Regions from separate parts of the Sutcliffiella sp. FSL R7-0096 genome, predicted to be linked through region 2. Evidence: riboswitches for the same ligand, from Rfam matches in the RefSeq annotation. Region 2 holds a riboswitch; the other holds the start of a gene.

Region 1 (7,752 bases), 1.2 Mb from region 2:
TCGGGTTAAAAATGACCACTCCTGATGAAGACAAAAAAATAATTGAGGAGGGGATTTGAGATGGCATGGATATTTCTTACGATTGCAGGTGTTTGCGAAATCGGTGCGGTAGTTTCATTAAAATTTGCTGATGGGTTCAAAAAACTCATACCTTCCATCAGCTTTGCCGTCATCGGAATGTTAAGTTTTTATTTCCTATCGCTTGCCTTAAAAGAAATTCCTATGGGTACTGCTTATGCTGTATGGACTGGAATCGGATCAGCAGGAAGTGTACTACTTGGGATGATTTTATTTAAAGAATCCAAGGAGAGAATACGAATTGTGTTGCTATCTCTGATTATTATCGGGGTGATTGGATTGAAAATCACTCAATAAGCAATATAAAAAAAGCCATTCCGACCATGATGATCTGGAATGGCTTTTCCTTCTTATATTTGTTGTTCTTTGGGTATATTGATTTCGCCTTCTTCAGACTTCGCCACAATAAAGGCACATGCTGCGTCGCCTGTAATGTTGACTGCCGTTCTTGTCATATCCAATAAACGGTCAATCCCTAGAATAAGAGCAATTCCTTCAACAGGAAGACCTACCTGGCCAAGCACCATGGCTAGCAGGATAAAACCTACCCCAGGAACACCAGCTGTCCCGATACTCGCTACAACTGCTAAACCTACAACTGTAAGCAGCTGTGTCAAAGACAGGTCGATTCCATATACCTGAGCAATAAAGACAGTTGCTACACCTTGCATGATTGCAGTACCGTCCATGTTGATAGTGGCACCGAGCGGCTGAACGAAACTGCTGATCCGTTTTGGTACGCCAAGGTTTTCCTGAGCCACATCCATCGACATCGGAAGAGTTGCATTACTGCTGGATGTACTGAAAGCGACACTCATTGCCGGAATGAATCGTTTAAAGAACGTAAGCGGATTGATTTTCCCTAATAGGAATAAAGCGCCTCCGTAAGTAATAAAGAAATGCAAGAACAAGGCGATTATTACGACAATGAAATAGGCACCCATCGCTTTAATTGCGTCGATCCCAAGTCCACCAACCGCTGAAGCGATTAAACCGAATGCCCCATATGGCGCGGTTTTGATAACAATATGAACAAGAAACATCACTATATCATTTGCTTGCTCCAGTAAAGTCTTGACTCTGCCTGCTTTTTCTCCCAATGCATTTATGGCAAATCCAAGGAGTACGGAAAAGGAGATTATTTGGAGCATTTCCCCCTCTGCCATTGCCTTGATAGGGTTTGTCGGAATGATGTTTAAAAGAGTTTCCATAACTGGTGGGGCTTCTTCTGGCTTTTCTTCTTCGGACAGCTCATCCACCATCATATTTTCAAAGTTACCTGCAAGTCCCGGTTGGATGACAGAAGCAAGTGATAGGCCAATTGTGATCGCAATACACGTGGTAACCATGAAGAACACAATTGTCTTTAGCCCGATGGTTCCTAGCTTCTTGGTATCCCCCAAACCGACCACACCAAGTGTGATGGAGATAAGGACTATTGGAACAACCAGCATGGTGATAAGATTCAGGAATATCTTCCCTAAAGGTTGAAAGAGATATGTATCAAATGGTTGAAATAGCGATGGTGCATAAATATTCAATGCAAGACCAACTAAAATACCTAAGATAAGACCGATAATAATTTTCTTTGTTAATGTCATTTTCACATGAAATTCCTCCCTTTTGTAATATTAATATAATTTCTTTTTCAGAATCCTTGGATATATTCTATAATTCGACAAAAGGCGACTTTTTTCATTCTACGGGGTATTTTTAAATCTGTAAAGTGATTTATGATAGACCGGTCTCTGGTTGTCTGTTATAATACACTATAAAAAGTCCAAAAGTCTTATTGTTTTCTTTTCTCAGTTTTGATATATTTAACAACGATTTTCTACTTTTATTTACCCATTAATTTAACTTTTATAGCATTTACAAATAGAAAATTTTTCATGCAATGATGGAGGGGTTCAGATGAAATTACTTTGGAGAGTTATTGTGGCAATATTTATCCTTGTTGCAGCTAAAGTTGCCATAGATTCTTACCAAATCATTAAAATTGCTGCGGGCGGGGAACATGTTAGAATAGATCCTGCTCTCTACTTTAATTTATCGTATGTCATTTTTGGGTGTGTCGGATTGATGTTTTTGTCTGATGTGTACAAAAAGTTCGTGGAAAAGAGAAACAATCAATTTAAATTTTAATGGAAACCATTCCATAAAAAGGGTTTCTCAACTAAAAAACCAGGACAAATGTCCCGGTTTTTTTACTATTAAAATATAATAATTATGCCACTTCATTTCCCTTTGAAGATTCCAGGATTTCAAACCACTGCTGTCTTGAAAGTTTAAGTCCCAATGCGTCAACCGCTGATTTTACTCGGTCTAGTTTCCCAGACCCAACTATCGGTATGATCGTTGCAGGATGAGAAAGTAACCAAGCATATAATACTTGATCGATGGAGGTAGCCCCTGTTTCTACTTTTATTTTCTCCAAAACATTTCGGACGCGCACCGTTTTCTCGTCCCCACTTGTGAAAATACTTCCTCCACCAAGTGGAGACCATGCCATAGGAGAGATACGATCTCTTTGGCATTGTTCTAACGTTCCATTCTCAAAATGCTCCAAATGAGTTGCAGAAATTTCGATTTGATTGGTCACCAATGAATCATCCAAAGAGGAGTTTAGCAGGTTGTATTGGGACGGTAGAAAATTCGATACACCAAAGCGTTTTACCTTCCCTTCCCTTTTCAATTGGGTAAATGCTTCTGCCACTTCACTTGGGTCCATCATGGGATCTGGTCTATGTATTAACAATAAATCGATATAGTCTGTTTGGAAGTTTCTTAAAGATTGTTCTACAGACTGAATGATATGTTCCTTGCTTGTATCATAATGTTTAATTTTGTGTTCGGGCCTATTGGTAGAGATCAATTTAATCCCACATTTTGTTACCAGTTCTATCTGGTCTCTTAGCGAAGGCTTCAATGCCAATGCATGGCCGAACTGTTCCTCCACCGTGTAGTTCCCGTATATATCAGCATGATCAAAGGATGTAATGCCCATGTACAAACAGCTCTCAATGAAATTCAAAGTCTCTTCCTTACTGTATCCCCAATCATTCAACCTCCACATACCATGAACGATTCTTGATAAAGATACATCTTCCGCTAACTGAACCCGCTCCATTCTCTCACTCCTATTCATTAATTATTTAAAAATTATACCTCTTCCACGCTTCATAAGCCAAAAAAACGCCTTTCTTTTAGCTTATACCATTAAAAGATATACAACTAATAAACTTTTCTTTAAAATAGTTAATAACTATTACAGGTTTTGAAGAAAGGAATACCTATTATGACATTGACGGCACAAACACTGATAGGGAATAGATTGATAGATTCACAGCATGAGGTAGCAGAAAACATGCTTAGGGAAATCCAGAAAACCTATCCAGACGTTCCTCAATACAGACAGGAAGAGACCGAAGATAAAATCAAAGAAATCTTTCGGACCCTCATTCAGTTTTTGGGAGAATACGTGTTGGATTCTGAGAAATCCATCTTAGACCGTGCCAAGAATTGGGGGGAATCCATAGGCTTTATGTCTGTAAAAGCTGGAGGGTCATTAGAGGAAACGCTTTCCAACATGACATTGTATAAGAGGTGCTTATGGGCCTTTATCCAGAAGGAAGGGACAAATGAAGGATACCCAATGAAACAAATCTCGGAGATCTTCATCCTTATAGATGAGTTGTTCAATATTATCGTCTACGGATTCAGTCAGGCCTTTTCCATTGCAACCGAACAGAAAATGCTGGATACAAGAGCCTCCCTGATCAGACTATCCATCCCAATTGTACCACTACTCCAAGGGATGGCCGTTCTACCCCTTGTCGGGGAAATTGACGATGTACGGGCAAGTATCCTTATAGAAGAGACATTGGAAAAAAGTAAAAACCTGTCCATCTCCAAACTGATCATTGATTTTTCCGGTGTTTATAAATTGGATAGAACGGTCCTCCATACCATGGACCTCCTCCTCCGCTCCCTTAAACTTATAGGCATCACGCCTATCATAACAGGACTGAGGCCGGAACTAAGCCTGCAATTCATCAACTCAGGCCTTATCCTTCGCGACATCCACATCAGTGGGTCTATCGAACAGGTGTTACAGCAGCAATAATAAAAAATTCCTGTCGGGGTCAGACCCCGGCAGGAATTTTTCACTTCATGTCGAACCTCCCCAAAAATCCTTCTATCCATTCTAAAAATCTTGCACATGAAATGTCTTGCCATTTGATTATGTTTCATTTATGATTATACTATCATTCATGAATAACACTATATATAGTGCTTAGATGACAATTAACTAACTACATACAGTATTTTGTTTAATAATGCGGTAAAGGTGTCTTTTAATAGACTTAATAGGGAATCTGGTGAAACTCCGGAACTGTCCCCGCAACTGTAAGTGCAGACGATCTTGAAAAACCACTGTATAAACAGGCTTAACGGCTCTTATATGGGAAGGATCAAGATAGGAAGAAGCATGAGTCAGGAGACCTGCCTTTAGCGATTAGTTTCTCTTTCTTCGGGAGTTGAGAAGATGAAACGATCACTAGAAACATATGGAAAGAGCAGGTATATCCGGACCCAACATCCCGTTGGCACGGTTTTAGGATCCCCCCTTCCTCTATTCTCCCTTTCTATGATCGTTTGATCCACTCAGCTGCCTGAGTGGATTTTTTTTATTCCCGGAATTTCCATTCCCCCATACCCCATTTGGGGAACGAATGAAGCCTTATCTTATAGACGAAACGGAGTGAAGAAAGATGACCATACATACAGAAACACCACACAAAGAAAATATGCAATCCTTACAAACCTTTCAAGGATTACTTGAATCAACCCTAAGGGAATTCCCTTCTCTTGAGGCGGACATATTTTTACAAAAAGCGGAGAAGCTTTCTAACAAGCTGTTACCCCTTAACCAAGTACAAGAGCTTTATAATCAACTAATTTTAGAAGCGCTCAGTCATTTGACAGAAGAAGAACCAGATTGGACCTATATAGCTTCTAGACTCCTTGCTCATCAACTTCAACAGAATGTTCGCCATAACAGGAATACTACGATTTCTTATACAAATCTGTACCAATTAATAGAAGCGTTAACCCATAAAGGAATCTATCATTCTCAACTTTTAGAGTCTTACACAGAAAATGAAGTCCAAGAATTGGAGGCTTTCTTACAACCTGAAAGAGACCATCTTTTTACTTATATTGGCCTGAAGACTCTGTCAGATCGATATTTAACGCGTGACCACAACAAGGAGCTTTGGGAGCTTCCACAAGAACGGTTCATGATAATCGCCATGACACTCATGAGAAAGGAACAGAAAAACAGGCTTCAGTATGTAAAGGAGGCTTACTGGGCTTTGAGCAATTTATATATGACGGTAGCCACCCCCACCTTTGCAAATGCAGGTAAAACGTACGGCCAACTTTCTAGTTGTTTCATCGATACAGTGGATGATAGTTTACAAGGAATATATGACAGCAATACAGATATTGCCAACCTCTCCAAATCTGGTGGAGGAATCGGAGTATACCTCGGTAAAATCCGAAGCCGCGGCAGTGATATCCGTGGTTTTAAAGGAGTTTCCAGTGGCGTCATTCCATGGATGAAACAATTGAACAATACAGCAGTCAGTGTGGACCAACTTGGCCAACGTAAAGGAGCCATTTCCGTCTATCTCGATGTTTGGCATAAAGACATTTTTTCCTTTCTCGACAGCAAGCTGAACAACGGGGACGAGCGGATGCGTACACACGACCTTTTCAATGGTGTCTGTATTCCCGACATTTTTATGGAGCAAGTAGAAAAAAGAGGTGACTGGTATTTATTTGATCCCCATGAAGTCAGAAAGACGATGGGATACTCCCTGGAAGATTATTTTGACGAGGTAAAAGGCGACGGTAGCTTCCGGATAAGATATGAGGAATGCGTGAACCACCCTGATCTTGCAAAGGAAAAAGTGGCAGCCATCGACATCATGAAAGCAATCATGAGAGGGCAGCTTGAAACGGGAAGTCCCTTCATGTTTTACCGTGACGAGGTAAACCGCATGAACCCTAATCATCATAAAGGGATGATTTATTGTACCAACCTTTGTACAGAAATTACCCAGAACCAAAGTGCCACGGTAACCAATACTCAAGCAGTGAAAGACGGAAGCATCATCACCGTCAAAACACCAGGTGATTTCGTTGTTTGCAATCTATCGTCCATAAACCTTGCACGTGCGGTGAAAGAGGATGTGCTAGAGCGTCTTATTCCCATTCAAGTCCGCATGCTTGATAATGTGATTGATTTAAATGATATCCCTGTTCTTCAAGCAAAAATAACTAATCAAAAGTACAGGGCTGTAGGGCTTGGCACCTTTGGCTGGCACCACCTGCTGGCATTGGAAGGCATCAAATGGGAATCGGAAAAAGCGGTAAAGTATGCGGATGACCTTTACGAAAGAATCGCTTTCTACACGATTCAAGCAAGTGCCCTACTTGCCAAAGAAAAAGGTGCGTACCCTGCATTTGAAGGATCGGACTGGCAAACTGGGAAATATTTTTCAAAAAGAAATTATGATTCCAAAGCAGGGCTGGACTGGGAAGTGCTTCAAAAGAAAGTGGCCACTACCGGTATCCGTAATGGCTATCTGATGGCTGTTGCCCCAAATGCGACAACTTCAATCATTGCCGGAAGCACAGCGAGTATCGACCCGATTTTCCTGAAGGTTTACTCGGAAGAGAAAAAAGATTATAAGATACCGGTTACGGCACCTGACTTAAATTCAGAAACTACTTGGTTCTATAAGTCCGCCTATCATATTGATCAGCATTGGAGCATCACCCAGAATGCGGCAAGGCAAAAGCATATTGACCAGGCCATCTCCTTTAACCTATATGTCACCAACACCATTAAAGCCAAGGCCTTATTAGATCTTCATTTGGAAGCATGGAAGCAGGGGCTTAAAACCACCTACTACGTTCGGTCGACATCTAAGGAAATAGAAGAATGCGATTCGTGCGCAAGTTAATAGGGAGGAAGAAAAATGAGTAATTATCTTCATAAACGTTCCATCATGGACACACATGCACCTAATAGATCTACCAGAATCATCAACGGGGATAGCTCCAATGTACTGAATTGGGATGACGTAGCGTTTTCCTGGGCATATCCCAAGTACAAGAAAATGCTGGCCAATTTCTGGTCTCCTTTTGAAATCAATATGTCCCAGGATATTAAACAATTCCCGGGGCTGACAGCAAAAGAACAGGATGCGTTCCTGAAGATCATCGGCCTGCTTGCACTCTTGGACAGTATTCAGACTGACTATGCAGGTAAAGTCGCTGATTATTTAACCGACTCCAGTCTGAACGCATTGATGATTATGCTTGCCCAACAGGAGGTCGTACATAATCACTCCTATTCCTACGTCCTATCAAGTCTTGTAACTCGTACTAAACAAGAGGAGGTTTTCGAATACTGGCGTACCGAACCGACCTTGAGAAAGCGGAATGATTTCATTACAGATGGTTATAAAGCCTTTGCAGAGGAACCTACCGTCGAAAATTTGTTACGATCGATTGTATATGATGTGATATTGGAAGGGCTTTTCTTTTATTCAGGCTTCGCTTTCTTTTATCACCTTGCCAGAAACCAAAAAATGGTCG
Region 2 (7,752 bases):
TCTTTTTTATATTGGCAAGCTTAAATATCTTATTGTAGGAATTTGTAGATTATGAAATAATTGGTATTAAGCTATAGGACTGTTAATTAGACATAGATACAATCAACCAAGGAGATAAAAATGAGGAAGAACAAAAAGTTTATACTATATATTTTAGGTGCTACAATTATGGAATTCTGCATCTTAGTATTTTTGAATTTTACTCTTTACAGGGGTGTATTCGATTTAGGTTTATTAATTCCGTTTATGACGACTGGTTTTTTTATCTCTTACTATTTTTTGAAACAGGGAATGAGTAGTAAATGGACAAAGCCATCTTTAGTTATATTCTTTTTTATTCCTTTATTATTCTTTATTTTTTTCAGACCGACCTACACTTTTGAACAGGCTAAACAATTGGTTTTTGAAAGTAGGTATGACGTATCTAATATTGTTGTACATAATGAAGAAAGGTACAGAGATACTGTACCTATATATACGGATGATACGCGGTTCTTTATTCGTTATGGGGATTACCATTTTGAAGGGGATGGAAGGTACTTTTTAGTGCATCCTCGTTCAGGTATAGTTACTGAGATGGAACAACCTTATTGGCGGTAATCCATCAAATTGATGCTGAAATCAATTTCGCTTACTAATTTATAAAAGAATATAACTAGTCCAACCGTTCTCTATAGAATGGCTGTTTGTTTTATACTTAACGGAGAAAACTTACAGTGATTTGATTAGAATTCTAACTATCACTAAGTAGCATTTGATTTATCTGTTATTTTCCCGCCATTTTTTTACTCTATTTAAGAAAATTGAAGCAATAAAGGTAATTTTCCAAGTTTTAAACGTATTGTGATAGTTATTCACGTTTAGGTGATGATAGTTTACATAACCTTCTTTGCTTAGGAGAATTGGTTCGTGATTCAAAGCTTTGGTAATGAGCGCTGAACCTTGATAAAGGATCGCGCCCTAAATGTAGGTTGGTGGATATTATTTATTATCGAAAGCATGGCCGAATAGCAAGCTGTCGTTTCAAATTAAATCATTTTAGTAGACAGATAGATTGTCTGTCAATGGGGTGCTTTTTTGTCAGTATGAAGGAATTAAGGCTGGATGAGTCGAATAAGTCAAAGTAAACGTTGTTTTGAGGAATTTTCAGGTACATATAGAAATATGGAAAAGAAACAAAGTTTACGAAAGCAGACTTTAATGAAAGTTTATTCTAAACAGTTAGGGGATTGGTAGGATGCAAGTTGTAACCAAAGTGTTTTTAGAACAACTAGACATGCATTACCATGAGAATGATTGGTTTGCATCAATGAATCAGGCGCTTCATGGAGTCACTCCAGCAGAGGCAGCATGGACTAGTTCTGGAATCAGCAATTCGATATGGCAAATTGTCAACCACTTGATATTTTGGAATGAAGACGTAATCCACCGAATTAAGGGCACAGAGAATCCACATAGGGCAGAAGACAATGAAAAAACCTTTGGGAATCCGGGGGATCCAGAAGACGAAATTGGGTGGGCGCAGACAGTACAACACTTTGATGAAGTCATGAATAATTTAAAAACGGTCATAGCGAACCTTGACGATGAAAAGTTAAAAGCTCCATATACCGCGAACAGATACTCTACTGAACGTTTACTCAGCAATATCATGATGCACGATACGTATCATCTCGGACAAATTGTTCTGTTGCGAAAGTTGCAATCCTCATGGGATGGCGTTGATTGGTCTTGAAGGGTCAACTTTCAGCAACCTTTCTCACCAAGTATATTAACGGTGTTGTATCCATTTTCTTTCTCAATGGTGGATCGTTAGATTTCCCTACTTAAGATGGCAAAACAGATGTGTTACGCAAATAAATTAGAACTTACTCACAGTGGGACCTTTGGTATGTTTCATAGTCCAACAATCGGGCGCTATCCTCTTACATGGATTAGCGCTCTTTTTCATTTTGAGGCCAGATTGTTGTGAATTACTCATATTAAGCAGGTGCTTCATGTGAATAAGGTATTGAAAAATATCACAAGATTATATCTTTACAGTGTAACAGTGTTATGTTACATTACGTTTAAGGAGTGAAGACAATGGATGAAGAATTAATCTCTAAAAAAGACTTGTTAGAGCAAACGGACATTACTTACGGACAGCTCTATCGCTGGAAGAGAAAAAAGTTAATACCGGACGATTGGTTTATAAGAAAATCGACATTTACAGGGCAAGAAACGTTTTTTCCAAGAGAGAAAATGATTGAAAGAATTAACAGAATCAAAGAGTTAAAGGACAATTTATCACTGGATGAATTAGCAAATGCATTATCTCCAAAGAAGAAGGAGGTTAACATATCAAGGAAGGAGATTTTAGAGAGAAACATTGTTTCGTCAAATGCTGTAGCTATTTATGAAGAACAATTCCGTGAATTGGATATGGTTTCCTTTCAAAGTTCCCTATATTTGTATCTTTTAGATAAATCATTGGAGACGGGAGAGATCGGATGGGAAGAAGGAAAGCAAATCATACAAACATTACATGACCACTTTCCGAAGCTAGAGGAAAGACGTGCTTCATTAGTGGTGTTTAGAAAAATGGGAGTTGTAACAGTGTTGCTTGTTTCCAATCCTGATGATTTCTACGTAGATGAAAAAACAAAAGTGGCTGTATCATTGGATATTGATACAGAAGTAGATGAACTATTGAATATTTTAGTAACAGGGGGTTTTTAAATGATAAAGGAAACAAATAAAAACTTAAAGGTTATAGGAGAAGGAAGCTATCCTGGTGGAGAATACGAAAAAATAAAAGTTATAGGTCAAGGGGAAATCTTTGAAGATGTTCGTTGCCAAGAAACAAAGATTATTGGGGAGTATTGTATAAACGGAAAGGCGTCAATGGAGCAGGTGCATGTAACTGGGAAACTAAGTATAGATGAAGAATTAAATAGTAATAGAATAAAAGTCATTGGTGAGCTAAAGGTTAGGAAGTCGATGAAAGCAAATACCCTTGATATGAGAGGGTTTCTCAATAGTACTGGAAATGTAGAGCTAGAAAAAATGAACCTTAAAGGGGGATTTAATATCACTGGGTTGTTGAATGTTGGTGATTTGCAGGTGAATTTACAAGTTGCTCCTAGTAAGGTCGGTGAGATTGGTGGTGAGAAGATAGTAATCAAAAGTAGAAGTTTCTTGAAACAATCTTACACACTAGAAGCAGAGTTAATAGAAGGAGATGACATTTATCTAGAACATACTAAAGCAAAAATAGTTAGAGGAAATAAGATTGTACTAGGTGTGAAATGTCATATTGAGAAAGTAGAATATAGATCTTCCTTTACAAATAAAGTTAAAAACTCGAAAAACATAGTACAGATTAGTCAAATTAAATAATGGGAGGGTATTATTATGGTTCTAAAAGCAAAAGGGGACTTAATTCTTTCTGGTCATAGTGAATCTGCTGGTGGATCTTTCATAAAGGTTGAAATCAACGGACATGGAGCATTACATGGAGATGTGGAATGTAAAAATTTTGAGTGTAATGGATCAGCAAAAATAAATGGTAATATCACGGCCCACCACGCTGCAATCAATGGAAGTACAAAGGTACAGGGGAATTTTTCTTCAGAGGTGATGGAGATCCATGGGGATTTAACGATAGACGGAACAGCATTTTTTCGTAAAATGGAAATTAAGGGGCACACACGAGTGAAAAAAACAATAAAAGGCGACGACATTCTCCTCGATGGAATAATCAAAGTAGCTGGGGATTGTGAAGTAGAGAAAGCAGAGCTAAATGGAGCCTTTACTATCGATGGTTTACTAAATGCAGATCACGTTGAAATATCGTTACATGGGAAATCAACTGTGAAGGAAATCGGAGGAGAAGTTATTACTGTATCAAGAAATCGGCAGCCTATTCTTCATTTGGATAAGTTAATTAAAGCTTTGCGTAGAGAATTACATGCAAATATCATTGAAGGTGATGTGGTTAAGCTAGAATATACCAGGGCGAGAGTTGTTCGTGGGAATTCAGTAGAGATTGGTCCTGGATGTGAAATTGAGTTTATCGAGTATAGCAGCAACCTTAAAGTATCGGAAAAAGCTCTCGTAAAAAAATCTGAGAAAACATTAAAATAATGGAGAGAAATATTGTATTTAAGGTTTCATATAGACATAGATAATAATTTTTGTCAGTCATATTAAATTTTCTAAAACATAAAAAGCACCGCTAACATACCTTTGCAAATCCTTTTTGGTGAGAGGACATTTTATTGATTTATTAAACTTTTTTCAAAAGCCGCAAAATTTTCTAAAGACATTCGAAAGAAAATAGGCTACAATAAATGCGTTGTTAATTTAAGCTTGTATAGTGTAAATGCAATAATATAAAATTTCATAATTGATTGATACAATACAACATTTAGGTGCCTTTGTGAAGAAAGGTTAAAAGGGAAGCTGGTGAAAATCCAGCACGGACCCCGCCACTGTAAGCGTTGAATATTGCCGAGATTATCCACTGTGCAACAGCATGGGAAGGGTCGGTGATGTGCTTGAAACGTAAGTCAGGAGACCTGCCTATTTGTTTTTAAGGATTCTGCGAGGAAAGAATGCTTAAAGTGACATTCATTTATTTTTCTCCAGTTTTCAAATTTAAAGCGAGTCCTCGTGGAAGAGTTTTAAAAGAGTATCTGGATTGGATGGACCTTTAAACGTCTTTTTGCATCTAGCAGAAAGGCGTTTTTTTATGCAAAAAAACAGGAGGTATGGTTATGAATCGGAAAACAAAACAAAGGGGCTTGACACTAGTGTACACCGGAGATGGCAAAGGCAAAACAACGTCGGCAATAGGTTTGGCAGTTCGAGCGGTAGGCAGGGGGATGAAGGTGAAGATCTATCAGTTCATCAAATCCCCTGAGCGCACATACGGCGAACAGATTTCCCTGAGTAAACTAGGAGTAGAGATAAAACAACTGGGAATAGGATTCACCTGGACAAAGACTCCAGAGGAGCATCGTGAAGCGCTCCGCATCGGTTGGCCAAAAGCAAAAGACGCTGTCATGAGTGGGGACTACGACATAGTTGTCTTGGATGAATTGAATAACGCTTTATCCATTCAGAGTTTTCCAGTTGATGATGTCCTACCATTGACAGAGGTCTTAGAACTTATCAGGAATAAGCCTGAGCACGTTCACCTTGTCATAACCGGAAGAGACGCACCTGATCAAGTCCAAGCGGCAGCTGATCTGGTATCGGTCGTACATGCGGAAAAGCATTATTACGATAAGGGAATCCCGGCAGTTAAAGGTGTGGAATTTTAAGAAGACGGTGGTGAGAGAAGAATGGGGAAAAGAAGGATTCTGATAGCGGGAACAGGCAGCGGAGTAGGGAAGACAACCATTACAATTGGTTTGATGGCAGCGATGCGAAGAAAGGGTCTTTGTGTCCAGGGTTTTAAATGCGGTCCGGATTATATCGACACCTCTTACCATACAGCGGTAACAGGAAGGAAGTCGCGGAATCTGGATAGTTGGATGCTTTCACCAGATTGTGTGAGAGAAGTTTTGGTTCGTGGAAGTGAGGGTGCCGATATTTCCATCATAGAAGGGGTGATGGGCTTCTATGATGGGAAAGATCCGCTTTCTGATGAAGGAAGCAGTGCAGAAATAAGCATCCTCACCGGCAGTCCTGTGGTGCTTGTGGTGGATTGCTCCGGCATGGCAAGGAGTGCGGCTGCAATGGTCAAAGGATATCAGGCCCTTTCAGGGCAAGTGAATATTGTTGGTGTAATAGCGAATAAAGTGGGAAGCGAAGGGCATTTTCATTTGATTAAGGCTGCGGTCGAAGCGGAATGTAATATCCCTGTTATTGGTTATATGACAAGGGAGTCTGAATTCGAGATGCCAGAGCGACATTTAGGGCTTGTTCCATCCATTGAACGTGGAGAGCTTGATGGGTTTTTTAATGGATTGGGTGAGCGTGTTGCAAGTACCGTGGATGTGGAACGCTTATATGAATTGGCTGAAGAAGCTTTCGAGATTCCAACTCAGAATGAACCTTCCATTTTTACTACATATCCCAACAAAAGGGTCCGTATAGCTGTCGCCTATGACCCTGCCTTTCATTTTTATTACGAAGAGAACTTGGAGCTTCTGCAAATGAGAGGGGCAGAGTTAATCTTCTTCTCTCCCTTGGAAAATGAGGAGGTCCCACATGATGTGGACGGTTTATATCTTGGTGGAGGTTTTCCGGAGGAATTTGCACCGAGGCTCTCTTTTAATGCAAAAAGCATGGATAGCATCTATCAGGCTGTCGTGAAAAGGGGGATCCCAACCTTTGCGGAATGTGGAGGCTATATGTATTTATGCAAGGAACTTGTGACAGTGGGCGGAGAAACTTATCCCATGGTTGGGGTCATTCCAGGTATCGTGCAAATGCAACCTAGGCTCGCCGCTCTTGGATACAGGGATGTCAAAGGTCTAAATGGGAATTTTCTCTTGAAGGAGGGAGAGGTGGCGAGGGGCCATGAGTTCCACTATTCCACCTTCCATCATGAAACAGAGCTGACGGCCGCTTTTGAAACAAAAGGGATGAAAGGAAAAGGGACAGATGGGTATATTAGCAAAAACCTTGTTGCTGGTTATACGCATATTCATTTTGCCTCCAACCCAGGGATGGTGGAGAACTGGATTCAAAGGTGTCTGGAGGTAAAACTTCATGTTTAAAGGTACGCCACTGATGATCCAAGGAACGCATTCTGATGCGGGAAAAAGTGCTGTGGTAACGGCATTATGCAGGATATTTGCGAGAGAAGGTCATAAAACCGCACCCTTCAAATCACAAAACATGGCGCTTAACTCCTATATAACCAAAGATGGGAAAGAAATAGGCAGGGCACAGGGTGTCCAGGCGGAAGCTGCTGGTGTGGTGGCCACCACCGACATGAATCCCATTTTGATCAAGCCTACCGGCGACTATCAATCTCAAATTGTAGTAAATGGAAAGCCTTTGCGAAACATGAAGGCGGGTGTTTATCGACAAGATTTCTACGAGAAGGGTCTACAAGTAATAACGGAGAGCTATTTTCGCCTTCAAAGGGAATACGAGATCATCGTGATAGAAGGGGCGGGGAGCCCAGCTGAAGTGAACCTCAATGATCGGGAGCTTGTGAACATGCGTATTGCCAGGTTGACCAATGCACCGGTCATTCTTGTAGGGGACATTGAAAAAGGGGGTGTATTTGCAAGTCTTGTCGGAACATTGCAGTTGTTAGAAGAGGACGATCGTAAAAGGGTCATCGGCGTTGTCATCAATAAATTCAGGGGGGATGTATCCCTCCTCGAACCTGGGCTGGAATGGTTTGAAGTATATACCGGCGTTCCGGTATTAGGTGTGATCCCTTTTGTAACTGGTTTACATATTGAAGCCGAGGACTCTGTCGTCCTTGATAGCTTTTCCAAAATTATAGATGAGACGAAAGATTTGGATATCGCGGTGATCCGCTTCCCATATATCTCAAACTTCACCGATATGGATCCACTTTTTTCCGAGGAGGATTGCCATGTGAGGTATGTGCAAAAGGCGGAAGAACTCGGAAAACCGGACTTGGTCATCCTCCCTGGTAGCAAAAATACGTTAAGTGATCTACTATTTTTGCATGAAAGTGGACTTGGGAACCGGATACAGACTCTGGCAGAACATAGGACACAAGTAATCGGGATTTGCGGTGGCTATCAAATGCTTGGAGAAGTAGTTGTGGACGAG

Evidence for each region. A riboswitch is a leader RNA that binds a small molecule or an ion and turns the genes downstream of it on or off. The one in region 2 is predicted to bind cobalamin.
Region 1: another riboswitch for cobalamin. It lies ahead of MKY77_RS06660 (ribonucleoside-diphosphate reductase subunit alpha); the one in region 2 lies ahead of MKY77_RS12450 (cob(I)yrinic acid a,c-diamide adenosyltransferase).

Annotation. Positions count from the first base shown of each region.
Region 1 is NZ_CP152003.1:1,297,820-1,305,571, reverse strand. It holds gene MKY77_RS06690 (multidrug efflux SMR transporter) at 1-59, shown strand, start outside; gene MKY77_RS06685 (multidrug efflux SMR transporter) at 61-375, shown strand; gene MKY77_RS06680 (dicarboxylate/amino acid:cation symporter) at 429-1,679, opposite strand; gene MKY77_RS06675 (hypothetical protein) at 1,993-2,223, shown strand; gene MKY77_RS06670 (aldo/keto reductase) at 2,306-3,208, opposite strand; gene MKY77_RS06665 (STAS domain-containing protein) at 3,377-4,204, shown strand; cobalamin riboswitch at 4,411-4,607, shown strand; gene MKY77_RS06660 (ribonucleoside-diphosphate reductase subunit alpha) at 4,854-7,115, shown strand; gene MKY77_RS06655 (ribonucleotide-diphosphate reductase subunit beta) at 7,131-7,752, shown strand, end outside.
Region 2 is NZ_CP152003.1:2,460,706-2,468,457, reverse strand. It holds gene MKY77_RS12480 (hypothetical protein) at 121-600, shown strand; partial or broken gene MKY77_RS12475 (hypothetical protein) at 734-948, opposite strand; gene MKY77_RS12470 (DinB family protein) at 1,238-1,735, shown strand; gene MKY77_RS12465 (YhbD family protein) at 2,086-2,721, shown strand; gene MKY77_RS12460 (hypothetical protein) at 2,722-3,381, shown strand; gene MKY77_RS12455 (polymer-forming cytoskeletal protein) at 3,397-4,128, shown strand; cobalamin riboswitch at 4,397-4,585, shown strand; gene MKY77_RS12450 (cob(I)yrinic acid a,c-diamide adenosyltransferase) at 4,761-5,309, shown strand; gene MKY77_RS12445 (cobyrinate a,c-diamide synthase) at 5,331-6,713, shown strand; gene MKY77_RS12440 (cobyric acid synthase) at 6,706-7,752, shown strand, end outside.